DNA from 3 places in the Streptomyces sp. JL2001 genome. Region 3 is predicted to be linked to each of the others. Evidence: predicted binding sites of a transcription regulator. Region 3 holds the regulator's gene; each other region holds the start of a gene.
The links. The regulator HrcA, encoded in region 3, represses chaperone genes, less so after heat shock. The targets are predictions, from matches to a motif close to TTNGCACTCNGNNNNNCNGAGTGCNAA.

Region 1 (5,469 bases), 1.7 Mb from region 3:
GGCATCGAGGGCAACTACGACGACGTCAACCGCTTCTGCTCCGAGCTCATCGGCGACCCGCTCGGCGAGGGCTGGGGCTTCGTCAACGTCAACCTGCGCCCGTACTACGGCGAGGGCTCCAAGACGCTCGCCTACGAGATCTGCGAGCAGCTCGGCTGGCGGCTGCCCGACCAGCTCGTCATCCCGATCGCCTCCGGCTCCCAGCTCACGAAGATCGACAAGGGTCTGCAGGAGCTCGTGAAGCTCGGCCTCGTCGAGGACCGGCCCTACAAGATCTTCGGCGCCCAGGCGGAGGGCTGCTCCCCGGTGTCGGCGGCCTTCAAGGCCGGCCACGACGTCGTGCGCCCGCAGAAGCCGAACACGATCGCCAAGTCCCTGGCGATCGGCAACCCGGCCGACGGCCCCTACGTCCTGGACATCGCGCGCCGCACGGGCGGCGCGGTGGAGGACGTGAACGACGAGCAGGTCGTCGACGCGATCAAGCTGCTCGCGCAGACCGAGGGCATCTTCGCCGAGACGGCGGGCGGCGTGACCGTCGGCGTCACGAAGAAGCTGATCGAGGCGGGCCTCATCGACCCGAGCCTGACCACCGTCGTCCTGAACACCGGTGACGGACTCAAGACCCTGGACGCGGTGGCCGATACCTCCCAGGCGACCGCCACCATCCGCCCGAGCCTGGACGCGTTCCGCGACGCCGGCCTGGCCCACTGACCACCCCCGTCACGGAAGGCAGCACCCCCATGAGCGTCAAGGTCCGCATCCCCACCATCCTCCGCACCTACACGGGCGGTCAGGCCGAGGTTCCGGCGGAGGGCACCACCCTCTCCGAGGTCATCGCCGACCTGGAGAAGAACCACACGGGCATCGCCGCCCGCGTCCTGGACGACCAGGGCAAGCTGCGCCGCTTCGTGAACGTGTACGTCAACGACGACGACGTGCGCTTCGAGCAGGGCCTTGAGACGGCGACGCCGGACGGCGCCGGCGTGTCCATCATCCCGGCCGTCGCCGGGGGCTGCTGAGCCCAGGGGTTACCCGCAGTCACCTGAATTGCCCCTTCCGTCGAGAAACGGAGGGGGCAATTCTGCATGGTTGAACGCGATAGAGTTGGGGAAGTCCCCTCCGCTGCTCATGCCAGGCGCATATGAGAATGCGCCCGGACCTGACAAGAAGCAGCCAAAGTGTTCGAGTCTTGTGTACCTTCTGCCCACTTTGCCGGGCCCGACTTGCCCCGTAATTCAGCGAATTCTCCGCAATTCTCCTTTCCTGCATGCCCAGAATTCTCGTCCGATTGACCTGTTGCAGAGGGCAGTTGGGCAGATACATTCAGCCGCGGTCGACGCGTTCCGGCGCAGGGTCTGACCCGGGGTCGCGAAGTGCGGTCCCGCGCAAGGGCCAGTAATAGGGGAGTTAGGCATGGCTCAGGGCACCGTCAAGTGGTTCAACGCGGAGAAGGGCTACGGCTTCATCGCGGTCGACGGTGGTGCGGATGTTTTCGTCCACTACAGCGCGATCCAGATGGACGGCTACCGCACCCTTGAAGAGGGTCAGCGAGTCGAGTTCGAGATCTCGCAGGGCCAGAAGGGTCCGCAGGCGGACATGGTCAAGCTCGCCGTCTGAACGCGGCGCGATCGGCCACCACATACGCACTCACGCCGAGGGGTCCGCATCCTGACCGGATGCGGACCCCTCGTGCGTCTCCGCCCACGCCCCGCCCGGCGTCCCCGCCTCCCCCGCCACGCCGGAGCCGCGCCGGCGCCCGGCCCGCGCGCCCGTCGCGCCCCGCCCGGCCCAGGGAGGCGCCCGCACGCCCGTCGCGCCCCGCCGAGCCGCCCGATCCCCGAGTGGCGCTTGCCCCCGCCCGTCACCCGACCGCCGCCCCGCATCGACGTACCGATGGGACGGCCTTGCACTCTCCTGGGTCGAGTGCTAATCATTGGCGTTAGCACTCTGAAGGTGAGAGTGCTTACGAGGATCGGGCAGACGAGGCCCGCTGGCCAGGTGGGGCAAGGAACCGCCGGGCACGCAGGCCGTCCGTCGCGGGCGTCGGCGCGGTCCTGGAGCGTTATCCACCCCATGTCCGGGAGGACCACTTCACATGGCCAAGATCATCGCGTTCGACGAGGAGGCCCGGCGCGGTCTCGAGCGCGGCATGAACCAGCTCGCTGACGCCGTCAAGGTCACCCTCGGCCCGAAGGGTCGCAACGTCGTCCTCGAGAAGAAGTGGGGCGCCCCCACGATCACCAACGATGGTGTCTCCATCGCCAAGGAGATCGAGCTCGAGGACCCGTACGAGAAGATCGGCGCCGAGCTGGTCAAGGAAGTCGCCAAGAAGACGGACGACGTCGCCGGTGACGGTACGACCACCGCGACCGTCCTCGCGCAGGCGCTCGTCCGCGAAGGCCTGCGCAACGTCGCCGCCGGCGCCAACCCGATGGCCCTCAAGCGCGGCATCGAGAAGGCCGTCGAGGCCGTCTCCGCCGCCCTGCTCGAGCAGGCCAAGGATGTCGAGACCAAGGAGCAGATCGCTTCCACGGCCTCCATCTCCGCCGCCGACACCCAGATCGGCGAGCTCATCGCCGAGGCCATGGACAAGGTCGGCAAGGAAGGCGTCATCACCGTCGAGGAGTCCCAGACCTTCGGTCTGGAGCTGGAGCTCACCGAGGGTATGCGCTTCGACAAGGGCTACATCTCGGCGTACTTCGCCACCGACATGGAGCGTATGGAGGCGTCCCTGGACGACCCGTACATCCTGATCGTCAACTCCAAGATCTCCTCCGTGAAGGACCTGCTCCCGCTCCTGGAGAAGGTCATGCAGTCGGGCAAGCCCCTGCTGATCATCGCCGAGGACGTCGAGGGCGAGGCCCTGTCGACCCTGGTCGTCAACAAGATCCGCGGCACCTTCAAGTCCGTCGCCGTCAAGGCCCCGGGCTTCGGCGACCGCCGCAAGGCCATGCTGAACGACATCGCCATCCTCACGGGCGGCACGGTCATCTCCGAGGAGGTCGGCCTCAAGCTCGAGAACGCCGGCCTGGACCTGCTGGGCCGCGCCCGCAAGGTCGTCATCACCAAGGACGAGACCACGATCGTCGACGGCTCCGGCGAGAGCGACCAGGTTGCCGGTCGCGTCAACCAGATCCGTGCCGAGATCGAGAACTCCGACTCGGACTACGACCGCGAGAAGCTCCAGGAGCGCCTCGCGAAGCTGGCCGGCGGCGTGGCCGTCATCAAGGCCGGCGCCGCGACCGAGGTCGAGCTCAAGGAGCGCAAGCACCGCATCGAGGACGCCGTGCGCAACGCCAAGGCGGCCGTCGAGGAGGGCATCGTCGCCGGTGGTGGCGTGGCCCTGCTGCAGGCCTCCTCGGTCTTCGAGAAGCTCGAGGGCGACCTCACGGGCGACGAGGCCACGGGTGCCGCGATCGTGAAGCTGGCCCTCGAGGCCCCGCTGAAGCAGATCGCCGTCAACGCCGGCCTCGAGGGCGGCGTCGTGGCGGAGAAGGTCCGCAACCTGCCCGTCGGCCACGGCCTCAACGCCGCGACCAACGAGTACGTCGACCTCATCGCCGAGGGCATCATCGACCCGGCGAAGGTCACGCGCTCCGCGCTGCAGAACGCCGCGTCGATCGCCGCGCTGTTCCTCACCACCGAGGCCGTCATCGCCGACAAGCCGGAGAAGGCCGCTGCCGGCGCTCCGGGCGGCATGCCGGGCGGTGACATGGACTTCTGAGCCCCGGCTCGGTAGTTCCTCGCTGAACGCGAAAGAGGGCTGCACCCCCGTCACGGGGGTGCAGCCCTCTCGCGTTGCCGCGTACGGTCAGCGCACGTCGACCCAGTCCTCGCCGCCGAACGCCTGGAAGTGCGTCCCGTCACCGTAGTAGCGGACCGTGTACCAGCCGTCGACGGACGCCGTGGTCTTCAGGGAGACCGCGCCGTTCGAAGCCGACGTGCCGGACGCCACCTTCTTCCAGGTGCTCTGCCCCCACGGCCGGAACCACACGCTCACCGGCTGGGCCCCGAGAGCCCGCCAGCCGCTGCTGTCGTGCTGGAGCGAAGCCGTCACCGTGATCGTCGCGCCCTTGCGGACCGGCTCCGGAGCCGCGTTCACGCTCTGCACCCGGGTCGGCGTGCGGACGATGTAGAACGGCTTGCTCACGGACTCCGCGTACTGGTCCGAGATCAGGTGCCTGACCCGGAACCAGCCGCCCGTGTTCCACGCGCCGATGCCGAACGGCACCCGGACCGAGGAGTAGAAGTCGGTCGAACCGATCTTCTTCCAGCCGGTCCGCCCGTCGGGCGACTGCTCCAGGACCACCGTCTGGTTCGACGAGGTGCCCGACCACCGCTCGTACGTCGAACGGAACGTTCCCCACACCGTCAGGCGCGCGTCGGTCGCCAGCGAGTAGTTCAGGACGTCCGTACGCGAGTCCAGCGGCATCACCAGACGGCCCTGCACCGGCGAGAACGCCTGGAACAGGTCGGCCGAAGAGACCGTCCAGCCCTCCGCGTTCGGGCCTGGAGCGGCGACCAGCTTCGCCGTGAAGCCGCCCTCCGCGTCGGTCCGCACCGTCTGCGGGAACGGCGTGGCCTCGTGGTAGTAGTCGTGCGGCGCGCCCAGGGCCACCCGCACCGGCTGGTCGGCCAGCGGCGCCCCACCGTTCTCCGGGTCGGTGACCCGGCCGGTGATCGTGACGACCTCACCGCTGACCGCACGGGTCTTGTCGGCGGAGGCGGTCACCGTCATCCTGCGGGCCTGCCACTCCGAGAACCACCGCCAGTCGTAGGTGCTGCCGTGCACCTCGGAACTGTCCTCGCTGAACGTGGCCTTGTAGGACTCGTACTGCCGCGTCGCCGGGATCGGGTCGCCGGAGAACTCGCCGCCGTCCGTCGTGACCGCGGACAGCACCGGGCCCTCGTCCGGCGTCGAGCGCTGGTACGAGACCGAGCGGCCCGGCAGCGGAACCACGTCACCCGAACCGGGCTGGACACCCGTCAGCTTGCCCTGCGGGCGGATGTTCGGGTCGTTCCACCCGGGCACGCCGACGGCGAAGGTGAGCAGCGGCCGCAGCGTGAAGTCCAGCGTGCCCGCGTTCGTACGGGTCACCGTGTTGCCCAGCGAGTCCGTGGCCGTCACGTCGATCGCGTACTTGCCGAGCGCCGGGATCGACCCGCCGTCCTCGGCCAGCTTGAGCGTGGCCTCCGAGGGAAGGGCGAACGTGCCCTTCGTCTGCTCGACGAGCGCCGGCACGTCGGCGAGGACGGTGTCGCCCTGCCGGACCTTCGCGGACACCGAGGTGACGGCCGCCTGCGGCGCGTCCGTCCACGCGGTCACCCGGAAGACACCGCGCTGGTCGGCGTCGGTGACGGCCCGCCCGATGCCCACGGGGGCCGGCGCACCGGGCGTCTCGTCGGCGAGGGCCGGAGCGGCCCCCGCGCCGATGGCGAGCGCGGTGACGAGGGAGACGGCGGAGAACC
Region 2 (5,469 bases), 2.0 Mb from region 3:
ACCCGGTCCGGGAGGCGCCATGACATTCGTACAGATAATCGATTGCAAGACGAGTCGGATCGACGACATGAACCGGCTCATGGACCTGTGGGTCGAGCAGACCAAGGGCAAGCGCACCGCGACCCACAGTCTCATCGGCAAGGACCGCTCCGACACCTCCCACTTCGTGGAGATCGTCGAATTCCCCTCGTACGACGTGGCGATGAGGAACTCGCAGCTCCCCGAGACCGACCGGATCTTCCGGGAGATGGTCGCCCTCTGTGACGAGATGCCGACGTTCACCGACCTCGACGTCGTCAAGGACATCCAGCTCTACAAGGCGACCGCCCGCCGGTTCTTCGAGCTGATCAGCGCCGAGGGAGAGCTCGCGCCGCTGGACGAGGTCTTCGCCGAGGGGTACCACGACCACGACCCGACCAACGTGCAGGACGTCTTCGGCATGGACGCGGTCCGGCGCGAGGTGGAGATGTGGCGGGGCGGCTTCGACTTCGACTTCGTGGTCGACGACCAGATCGCCGAGGGCGACAGGGTCTGCACCCGCTGGACCTGGAGCGCCACGCACACGGGCGATTTCATGGGCCTCGAGGCCACCGGCCGGAAGGTCTCCATGACCGGCACCGTCATCCATCGCTTCCGCGACGACGGCAAGGCCGTGGAGGGCTGGTGGCAGTACGACCTGCTGGGCCTCATGGGGCAGCTCGGAGCCGTCGAGACCTGACCGGAGGACGGGCGACCGGAGGACGGACCACCCGAGAACGGGCGAGGCCCGGCGTCCCCGCGACGGGGACGCCGGGCCTCGGCTGCGTGACGGGCGGGCCGGCCACGCGGGGCGTTCCGGGCTGCGCGGCCTCGGGCGGGTTGCGAAAGTCCCGCCTGCCTCGGCGCTACTTTCGCAACACGCCCTACGCGCCGCACGGGATCCGTGCGGCGCGTCGGCGTGCTGCCGTGGAGCGGTGGGTCAGTGCGAGTGGCCGTGACCGTGGCCGTGGCCCGCGTCCGCCGACTCCTCTTCCTTCTTCTCCACCACGAGGGTCTCGGTGGTGAGGAGGAGGGAGGCGATCGAGGCGGCGTTCTCCAGCGCGGAGCGCGTCACCTTCACCGGGTCGATGACGCCGGCCTTGACCAGGTCGCCGTACTCGCCGGTCGCGGCGTTGAAGCCCTGGCCCTTGTCGAGCTCCGCCACCTTGGAGGTGATGACGTAGCCCTCGAGGCCGGCGTTCTCGGCGATCCAGCGCAGCGGCTCGACGGCGGCGCGGCGGACGACCGCGACACCCGTGGCCTCGTCGCCGGTCTTGCCGAGGTTGCCCTCGAGGACCTTGACGGCGTGGACCAGAGCGGAGCCACCACCGGAGACGATGCCCTCCTCGACCGCGGCGCGGGTCGCGGAGATGGCGTCCTCCAGACGGTGCTTCTTCTCCTTCAGCTCCACCTCGGTGGCGGCGCCGACCTTGATCACGCACACGCCGCCGGCCAGCTTCGCGAGGCGCTCCTGGAGCTTCTCGCGGTCCCAGTCGGAGTCGGTGGACTCGATCTCGGCCTTGATCTGGTTGACGCGGCCCTGCACGTCCTCGGACTTGCCGCCACCGTCGACGATGGTGGTGTCGTCCTTGGAGATGGTCACGCGGCGGGCGGTGCCCAGCACGTCCAGACCGGCCTGGTCGAGCTTGAGGCCGACCTCCTCGGCGATGACGGTGGCACCGGTGAGGGTGGCCATGTCGCCGAGCATCGCCTTGCGGCGGTCGCCGAAGCCCGGGGCCTTGACGGCCACGGCGTTGAAGGTGCCACGGATCTTGTTGACGACCAGGGTCGACAGGGCCTCGCCCTCGACGTCCTCGGCGATGATCAGCAGCGGCTTGCTGGAGCCGGCCTGGATGACCTTCTCGAGGAGCGGCAGCAGGTCCTGGATCGAGGAGATCTTGCCCTGGTGGATCAGGATGTACGGGTCGTCGAGGACGGCCTCCATACGCTCCTGGTCGGTGACCATGTACGGGGACAGGTAGCCCTTGTCGAAGGCCATGCCCTCGGTGAAGTCGAGCTCCAGGCCGAAGGTGTTGGACTCCTCGACGGTGATGACACCGTCCTTGCCGACCTTGTCCATCGCCTCGGCGATGAGCTCGCCGACCTGCTGGTCCTGCGCGGAGAGCGCGGCCACGGCGGCGATGTCGGACTTGTCCTCGATCGGACGCGCGGTCGCGAGCAGCTCGTCGGAGACGGCCTTGACGGCGGCGTCGATGCCCTTCTTCAGGGCGGCCGGGGAGGCGCCGGCGGCGACGTTGCGCAGACCCTCGCGGACCAGGGCCTGGGCGAGCACGGTGGCGGTGGTGGTGCCGTCACCCGCGATGTCGTTGGTCTTGGTCGCCACCTCCTTCACCAGCTGGGCGCCGAGGTTCTCGTACGGGTCGTCGATCTCGACCTCGCGGGCGATCGTGACACCGTCGTTGGTGATGGTGGGGGCGCCGAACTTCTTGTCGATGACGACGTTGCGGCCCTTGGGGCCGATCGTCACCTTCACCGTGTCGGCAAGCTTGTTGACGCCGCGCTCAAGGGCGCGACGGGCGTCCTCGTCGAACTTCAGGATCTTCGCCATGGGAGCGGTTCAGCCCTCTCGGAAATCGGGTGGAACGAACCGCGCCCCGGGGCGCCTGGAAGGGGCCTCGGGGCGCAGCTCAAAGCATCTGCTTCAGGTACTTCGGGTACTTCGGTGAATTACTTCTCGACGATCGCGAGCACGTCGCGAGCCGAGAGGACGAGGTACTCCTCGCCGCTGTACTTCACCTCGGTGCCGCCGTACTTGCTGTACAGCACGATGTCGCCGGTCTTGACGTCGAGCGGCAGACGCTCGCCGTTCTCGAAGCGGCCCGGGCCCACGGCCAGGACGACGCCCTCCTGGGGCTTCTCCTTGGCGGTGTCCGGGATGACCAGGCCAGAGGCCGTGGTCTGCTCGGCGTCGAGCGGCTGGACCACGATGCGGTCCTCGAGCGGCTTGATGGCAACCTTGGAGCTGGTGGTCGTCACGATCCGACCTCCCCCTTCGGAGATCTCACGGGGTTAACTGTCTGAGGTGGCGACCAGGTGGATCCGTCGTCGCGGGTGCCGGACCTGCCCGTCGCTGTGTTGGCACTCTCCAGTGGGGAGTGCCAGACCCGAGACTATGACTGCGATTAGCACTCGGTCAAGCGGAGTGCCAATTCAGTGCCGTGTGGCGATTCTGTCCCGCTCCGGGAAACGGTCTGACGGACCCTTTGGTTCCGCATATCCGCCGGCCCTCGCGTGCCGGCCGGCCCCCTCGTGGTCCCGGGCATCCGGGTGCCGCTCCGCCGCCGCGTGCGGCCTCCCGTGCGGCCGGGCGGGCGCGTGGGGCCACGACCGCGCGGCCGTGCGGAACATCCGGGCGGCCGTCTCGGTGAGGGTCGCTTCCCCGGCGCCGTCCCGGGCGGCGACACGGGGGGCGCCGGCGCTCCCGCGGACCGGCCGTCCGGCGTGCGCCGCGTGCCGGGCCTCCCCCACCGGGCCCCGCGCCGCCGGCACCGCGGCCGCCGACGGCCCCACGCCTTCCGCGGCCCTCCGGCCCAGGCGCTCGATCGGGTCCACGGACTGCGCGCAGCCCGTCGCCGCCAGGAGCGCGCCGGCCAGCAGCAGTCCGGCCAGCGGCCGGCGCGCCCGGGTCACACGTAGTCCTCGAGCTTCGCGACCGCGTAGCCCTTGGCCGTGATCGTCTTCATCACGCGGCGGATCATGTCGGGCATGGTGCCCTTCCAGTCCGCCTTGCCCCGGAAGTGCGTGAGCACGATGTCGCCGGGGTGCAGGTCCCGGTCCCACTCACGCCACTCCATGCGGTCCGGGAACGCCTCCGAGGCCCACAGCGGCACCGCCTTGACCCCGCACGACTTGGCCGCGGTCAGCGTGTTCCGGTTGTAGTTGCCGTACGGCGGGCGGAAGAGCGGCGGCCGCTTGCCGAACCGCTTCTCGATCGTGTCCTGCATCCCGCAGATCTCCCGCTTCTGCTCGGCGTACGAGAGCCCGGGCAGATAGCGGTGGTTGAGGGTGTGGTTGTGCAGGGAGACGCCGGCCTTCTGCATCTTCGCGAAGTAGCCGTAGTCCTCCTTGACCAGGTAGTCGCTCAGGAAGGCGCTGTACGGGATGCCCAGCTCGGTCATCATCCGCAGCAGCTCCGGATCCTTCTCCGCCCCGTCGTCGATCGTCAGGAAGACGACCTTGTCCTTGGTCGGCACGGTGGTGAAGACGGGCGGCAGGCCCTCGCCGGACGTCTCGAAGCCCTTGCGGGTGGTGATCGTCGGCTTCACCCGGGGCGGCGCGGGCGCCTCCAGCGGCGGCTTGTCGAGGCCCCACTTCTTGGCGGCCAGCACCCGCGCGGCACGCTGCTTGCGGACCCTCTCCACGTACGCCTCCAGGGCGCCGGCCGCCCCCTCCGCGCGCGGCTGTCCCGCGGCGGGACTCGCGGGCCCCTTGGGTGCGCCGCCCGCGCCCCCGCCGTCCGCGGAGGGCCCGGCGCAGGCGGATCCGAGGGCGGCGACGAGCAGGACGGCACCCACCGACCGCCGCGTGCGGCGACCTCGCTTTGTAAGCATTCGTTCCTTTTGTCGTACTAGCTGCATGGCGCCGCATCCTGTCAGCGCGGAGGCCCTCCGGCGCCCACGCCGTCGGCGCGCCGCGCGTACCGTCCCCCGGCCGGCCCACTCGGCGGCAGGGCCCACAATGGGACGGGTGACCGACCTCGCCTCCTTCGCCGCCCTGCTCACGCCCGAGGGCCAGACCCTGCTCGCCGGCCTGCGCGACTACGACCCCGCGCAGGAGCTGGCGGTCGCCTCCCGGCTGCGCCGCGAGCACCCGGCCGAACTGGTCACGGCGGCCCTCGGGCAGGCGCGCCTGCGCCAGCGGGCGGTGGCGAAGTTCGGCGCCGAGGACGCCCACCGGATGTACTTCACGCCCAACGGCGTCGAGCAGTCGACCCGGGCGACGGTCGGCGCGTACCGCGCCGAGCGCTTCCGGGAGCTGGGCGTGCGCAGCGTCGCCGACCTGTGCGGCGGGATCGGCGGGGACGCGATCGCGTTCGCCCGTGCGGGCATCTCGGTGCTCGCCGTCGACCGCGACCCGCTGACCGCGGAGGCGGCCCGCGCGAACGCGGCGGCCCTCGGGCTCGACGGGCTGATCGAGGTCCGGTGCGCGGACGTGACGGAGATCGACACCGCGCCGTACGACGCGGTCTTCGTGGACCCGGCGCGGCGCGGCGGGCGCGGCCGGATCTTCGATCCGGAGGCCTACTCGCCGCCGCTCTCCTGGGCGACGGAGGCGGCCCGCAAGGCCCGGCACGCGGCGTTGAAGATCGCCCCGGGCGTCCCGCACGAGGCGGTGCCGGACGAGGCCGAGGCCGAGTGGATCTCGGACGGCGGTGACGTGAAGGAGGCCGTGCTCTGGTTCGGCACGACGCCCGGCGCCCGGCGCGCCACG
Region 3 (5,469 bases):
TCAGGTCGCCGCGGCCGCCGCCCCGCAGGTGCGTGATGCCTCGCCCGTGCAGCGGGATCGACTGGCCGGACTGGGTGCCCGGACGGATGTCGACCTCCTCCATGCCGTCGAGCGTCTGCAGCGGCACCTTCGTGCCGAGCGCGCCCGCCGTCATCGGGATCGTGACCGTGCAGTGCAGGTCGTCGCCGCGCCGCTGGAAGACCTCGTGCGGGACCTCGTGGATCTCGACGTACAGGTCACCGGCGGGACCGCCGCCGGGGCCGACCTCGCCCTCGCCGGCGAGCTGGATCCGGGTGCCGTTGTCGACACCGGCCGGGATCTTGACCGTGAGGGTGCGGCGCGAGCGGACGCGTCCGTCGCCGGCGCACTCCGGGCACGGCGTGGGGACGACCGTGCCGAAGCCCTGGCACTGCGGGCAGGGGCGGGAGGTCATGACCTGGCCCAGGAAGGACCGGGTGACCTGGGAGACCTCGCCGCGACCGCGACACATGTCACAGGTCTGCGCGGAGGTGCCGGGCGCGGCGCCCTCGCCGGAACAGGTCGTGCACACGACCGCGGTGTCGACCTGGATGTCCTTGGTCGTGCCGAAGGCGGCCTCGTTGAGGTCGATCTCCAGCCGGATCATGGCGTCCTGGCCGCGGCGGGTGCGCGAGCGCGGTCCGCGCTGCGACGCCGTGCCGAAGAAGGCGTCCATGATGTCCGAGAAGTTCCCGAAGCCACCCGCGCCGAAGCCGCCCGCGCCACCGCCGCCGGCCTGCGAGAGCGGGTCGCCGCCGAGGTCGTAGACCTGCTTCTTCTGCGGGTCCGACAGCACCTCGTAAGCGGCGTTGATCTCCTTGAAGCGCTCCTGCGTCTTCGGATCGGGATTGACATCCGGGTGCAGCTCGCGGGCGAGCCGCCGGAATGCCTTCTTGATCTCGTCCTGGGACGCGTCGCGGCGCACGCCGAGTACGGCGTAGTAGTCCGTGGCCACTTACGACTCCGCCAGGATCTGTCCGACGTAACGTGCCACTGCGCGTACCGCTCCCATCGTTCCGGGGTAGTCCATGCGGGTCGGTCCGACCACGCCGAGTTTGGCGACTGCCTCGTCGCCCGAACCGTAGCCGACCGCGACGACGGACGTGGACGTGAGGCCCTCGTGGGCGATCTCGTGCCCGATCCGTACGGTCATGCCCGAGTCCTTGGCCTCGCCGAGCAGCTTGAGGAGCACGACCTGCTCCTCCAGCGCCTCCAGCACCGGCCTGATCGTGAGGGGGAAGTCGTGCCCGAAGCGGGTGAGATTGGCGGTGCCGCCGATCATCAGCCGTTCCTCGTGCTCTTCCACCAGGGTTTCCAGCAGGGTCGCGAGCACCGCCGTGACCGTGCCGCGGTCCTCCGTCTCCTCGAAGGACTCCGGAAGATCCTGCACCAACTGCGGCACATCCGCGAAGCGGCGGCCGACGACCCGGCTGTTGAGCCGGGCCCGCAGGTCGGCCAGCGAGCTCTCGCCGAACGGCGCCGGGCAGTCGATCATCCGCTGCTCGACCCGTCCGGTGTCCGTGATCAGGACGAGCATCAGCCGGGCGGGGGCCAGCGAGAGCAGCTCCACGTGCCGGACCGTCGAACGGGTCAGCGAGGGGTACTGCACCACGGCGACCTGCCGGGTCAGCTGCGCGAGCAGCCGGACGGTGCGCCCGACGACGTCGTCGAGGTCGACGGCGCCGTCCAGGAAGTTGTGGATGGCCCGCCGCTCCGGCGTCGACAGCGGCTTGACGCCGGCGAGCCGGTCGACGAAGAGCCGGTAGCCCTTGTCCGTGGGGATGCGCCCGGCGCTGGTGTGGGGCTGGGCGATGAAGCCCTCCTCCTCCAGGACCGCCATGTCGTTGCGCACGGTGGCCGGCGAGACGCCGAGCTTGTGACGCTCCGTGAGGGCCTTGGAACCGACCGGCTCCTCCGTCCCGACGTAGTCCTGGACGATCGCGCGCAGCACCTCGAGCCTGCGTTCGCTGAGCATGGCGCACACCTCCAGCTGTCGTCGTTCCGGTTGCTCCGTGTTTGGCACTCGCCCTGTCCGAGTGCCAGGAATCCCCCGGCCAGTGTACGGCGGCGGGCGTCGCTCCTGGCAAGGAGGCCGCGTCCCTGCCGCGTCGTAGCGGATAGCGTCGCCGCATGAATGTCGCTTGGGAAGAGTCCGGCTGGGAACGACTCGGTGACGGCGTGGGCCGCCGGCGGCTGCCGGGCTGGGACGCCACGGTGGGCCTGGTGCTCGGCGAGGCGGCCGTTCTGCTGTACGACACGGGCTCCACGCTCCGCGAGGGGGCCGAGCTGCGGGCCCAGGTGGAGGCCCTGACGGGGGGCCGGAGAGTGACGCACATCGCACTGAGCCACCCGCATTTCGACCACGTGCTGGGCACCGCGGTGTTCGCCGGGGCGGAGGTGTACGGCGCGGTGGGTCTCGACGAGCTGCTGCGGCGGGAGGCGGACGCACTGCGGACGGACGCGGTGCGCCAGGGGGTGGACGAACATGCGGCGGAGGAGGCCGTCGACGTCCTGGTGACCCCGCGCCACACGGTGTCCGGCGAGTGGACCCTCGACCTGGGCGGGCGGCAGGTGCTCCTGGCCAACGTCGGACCCGGCCACTCGGGCCACGACCTGGCGCTGCTCGTCCCGGATCCGGACGGCGGCCCCGAGGTCGTCTTCTGCGGCGACCTGGTGGAGGAGTCGGGTGAGCCGCAGGCCGGGAGTGACGCGATCCCCGCGCGCTGGCCGGCGGCGCTCGACCGGCTGCTGGCGCTGGGCGGCGAGGAGGCGGTGTACGTGCCGGGGCACGGGGCCGTCGTCGACGCCGCGTTCGTGCGGACGCAGCGCGATGAGCTGGCACGGCGCTTCGGAGTGTCATAACGTCGCGCGAATGCGCAGCTACAACCCGGATCTGACGCCCCCTTGGAAGCGATCGGCCCCCGTCCCGGAGGTCCCCGCCGAGCCGGACCTCGTCGTCGAGGAGGTCGCGACGGGGTTCTGCGGGGCGGTGATCCGCTGCGAGGCGGGCACGGTGACCCTGGAGGACCGCTTCGGCAAGCACCGCGTCTTCCCGATGGAACCACGCGGCTTCCTGCTGGAGGGCCGCGTGGTGACGCTGGTCCGGCCGCCCGCGGGGCCGGCGCGTCCCAGCCGGACGGCGTCGGGGTCGATCGCGGTGCCCGGCGCCCGGGCGCGGGTCGCGCGGGCGGGCCGCATCTACGTGGAGGGCCGTCACGACGCCGAGCTCGTCGAGCGGGTCTGGGGCGACGACCTGCGCGTGGAGGGAGTCGTCGTGGAGTACCTGGAGGGCGTCGACGACCTCCCGGCGATCGTCGCGGAGTTCGGGCCGGCGCCCGACGCGCGGCTGGGCGTGCTGGTGGACCACCTGGTCCCCGGGTCGAAGGAGTCCCGCCTGGCCGCGTCGGTCACGGGCGACGACGTGCTGATCGTCGGCCACCCGTACATCGATGTCTGGGAGGCGGTGAAGCCGTCCTCCGTGGGCATCCCGGCGTGGCCGGCGGTTCCGCGCGGGCTGGACTGGAAGACCGGCGTCTGCCGGGCCCTGGGCTGGCCCGAGAACACGGGCGCGGCCTGGCGCCACATCCTGTCGAAGGTCCACAGCTACAAGGACCTGGAACCGGCGCTGCTGGGCCGGGTCGAGGAGCTGATCGACTTCGTGACGGCGCCGGAGGCATAGGGAGACGCCCGGGGGCGGTGGCCGCCGCCCCCGGGCCGCACCTCCCGGGCCCCCGCCCGGACAGGACCTAGTCGACCAGGTCGCGGACCACCGCGTCCGCCAGGAGCCGCCCGCGCAGGGTCAGGGCGGCCCGGCCCGCCTCGTAGGCGTCCGGTGCCAGGAGCCCGTCCGCCAGGGCCTTGCGCGAGGCCGTGAGACCCGCCGGGGCCAGCAGCCCCAGCTCCACGCCCTCCCGCAGCCGGAGCTCCAGCAGGATCCGCTCCACGCGGCGGTCCTCCGCCGTCAGGACCTCCCGGCCCGCGCCGGGCGAGCGCCCCTCGCCCAGGGCCGCCGCGTACGCGCCGGGGTGCTTCACGTTCCACCACCGGACGCCGCCGACGTGGCTGTGCGCGCCCGGACCGGCGCCCCACCAGTCGGCCCCGCGCCAGTACAGCTCGTTGTGCAGGCAGCGGCCCGCCTCGGAGGTGGCCCAGTTGGAGACCTCGTACCAGTCGAAGCCGGCCTCGGCGAAGACGGAGTCGGCGATCAGGTAGCGGTCCGCGTGGACGTCGTCGTCGGTCATCGGCACCTCGCCGCGGCGGATCCGCCGGGCCAGCTGCGTGCCCTCCTCGACGATCAGCGCGTAGGCGCTGACGTGGTCGGGCCCGGCGCCGATCGCCGCGTCGAGCGAGGCCCGCCAGTCGTCGTCGCTCTCGCCGGGGGTGCCGTAGATCAGGTCGAGGTTGACGTGCTCGAAGCCCGCGGCCCGCGCCTCGGCCACGCAGGCCTCGGGCCGGCCGGGGGTGTGGGTCCGGTCGAGGACCTTCAGGACGTGCTGCCGCGCGCTCTGCATGCCGAAGGAGATGCGGTTGAAGCCGCCCGCGCGCAGCTCCGCCAGGTAGGCCGGGTCCACGGACTCCGGGTTGGCCTCGGTGGTCACCTCGGCGTCGTCCGCGAGGCCGAACTCGTCGCGGATCGCGCCGAGCATCCGGACGAGATCGCCGGCGGCGAGCAGCGTGGGTGTGCCGCCGCCCACGAAGACGGTCCGCACCGGACGCGGGTCGTCGCCGAGCACCTTCCGGGCCAGCCGGATCTCCTCGACGACCTGTCCCGCGTAGTTGTCCCGGGAGGCGAGCACCCCGCCGGCACCGCGGAGCTCGCTCGCGGTGTAGGTGTTGAAGTCGCAGTACCCGCAGCGGGTCGCGCAGTAGGGCACGTGCAGGTAGAACCCGAGCGGTCGCGCCCCGGCCCCTTCCAGGGCGTGTGCGGGCAGCGCCCCGTCCTCGGGCATGGGCTCACCATCGGGCAGTACGGAAGGCATGAGCCCATTGTCCCGTACTGCCCGAGGTGAGCCTCCGGCCTGTGGAAAACCCCGGATCAGGCCTCGCGCGCTCCCGCGTACATCTCGTCGATGAGGTGCTGGTAGGTGCGCTCCACGACCGGACGCTTCATCTTGAGGCTCGGGGTGAGCTCGCCGTGCTCGACGTCGAGGTCGCGCGGCAGCAGCCGGAACTTCTTGATCGTCTGCCAGCGCTGGAGGCCCTCGTTGAGGCGCTCGATGTAGCCCTGCACGAGCTTCTCGGTCTCCGGGGAGCCGACGACCTCCGCGTACGTCTTCCCGCCGAGGCCGTTCTCGGCGGCCCAGCCGAGGATGGCGGGCTCGTCGAGCGCGATGAGCGCGGAGCAGTAGTTCCGGTCGGCGCCGAGGACCACGATGTTCGAGACGAACGGGCAGACGGCCTTGAACTGGCCCTCGATCTCCGTCGGGGCGATGTACTTGCCGCCGGAGGTCT

Region 1: a site for HrcA is predicted at 1,904-1,930, ahead of groL (chaperonin GroEL). Genes of this name have one in related genera too.
Region 2: a site for HrcA is predicted at 3,162-3,188, ahead of groES (co-chaperone GroES). Genes of this name have one in related genera too.

Annotation. Positions count from the first base shown of each region.
Region 1 covers NZ_CP169421.1:3,530,822-3,536,290, reverse strand. Annotated here, with positions in the region: gene thrC (threonine synthase) at 1-711, shown strand, start outside; gene ACE1OA_RS15595 (MoaD/ThiS family protein) at 741-1,019, shown strand; gene ACE1OA_RS15590 (cold-shock protein) at 1,414-1,617, shown strand; gene groL (chaperonin GroEL) at 2,096-3,724, shown strand; gene ACE1OA_RS15580 (hypothetical protein) at 3,812-5,469, opposite strand, start outside.
Region 2 covers NZ_CP169421.1:3,217,926-3,223,394, forward strand. Annotated here, with positions in the region: gene ACE1OA_RS14055 (ester cyclase) at 20-718, shown strand; gene groL (chaperonin GroEL) at 959-2,587, opposite strand; gene groES (co-chaperone GroES) at 2,707-3,015, opposite strand; gene ACE1OA_RS14070 (polysaccharide deacetylase family protein) at 3,666-4,589, opposite strand; gene ACE1OA_RS14075 (THUMP-like domain-containing protein) at 4,717-5,469, shown strand, end outside.
Region 3 covers NZ_CP169421.1:5,199,405-5,204,873, reverse strand. Annotated here, with positions in the region: gene dnaJ (molecular chaperone DnaJ) at 1-973, opposite strand, end outside; gene hrcA (heat-inducible transcriptional repressor HrcA) at 974-1,993, opposite strand; gene ACE1OA_RS23160 (MBL fold metallo-hydrolase) at 2,149-2,880, shown strand; gene ACE1OA_RS23155 (DUF3097 domain-containing protein) at 2,891-3,697, shown strand; gene hemW (radical SAM family heme chaperone HemW) at 3,765-4,997, opposite strand; gene ACE1OA_RS23145 (AMP-dependent synthetase/ligase) at 5,054-5,469, opposite strand, start outside.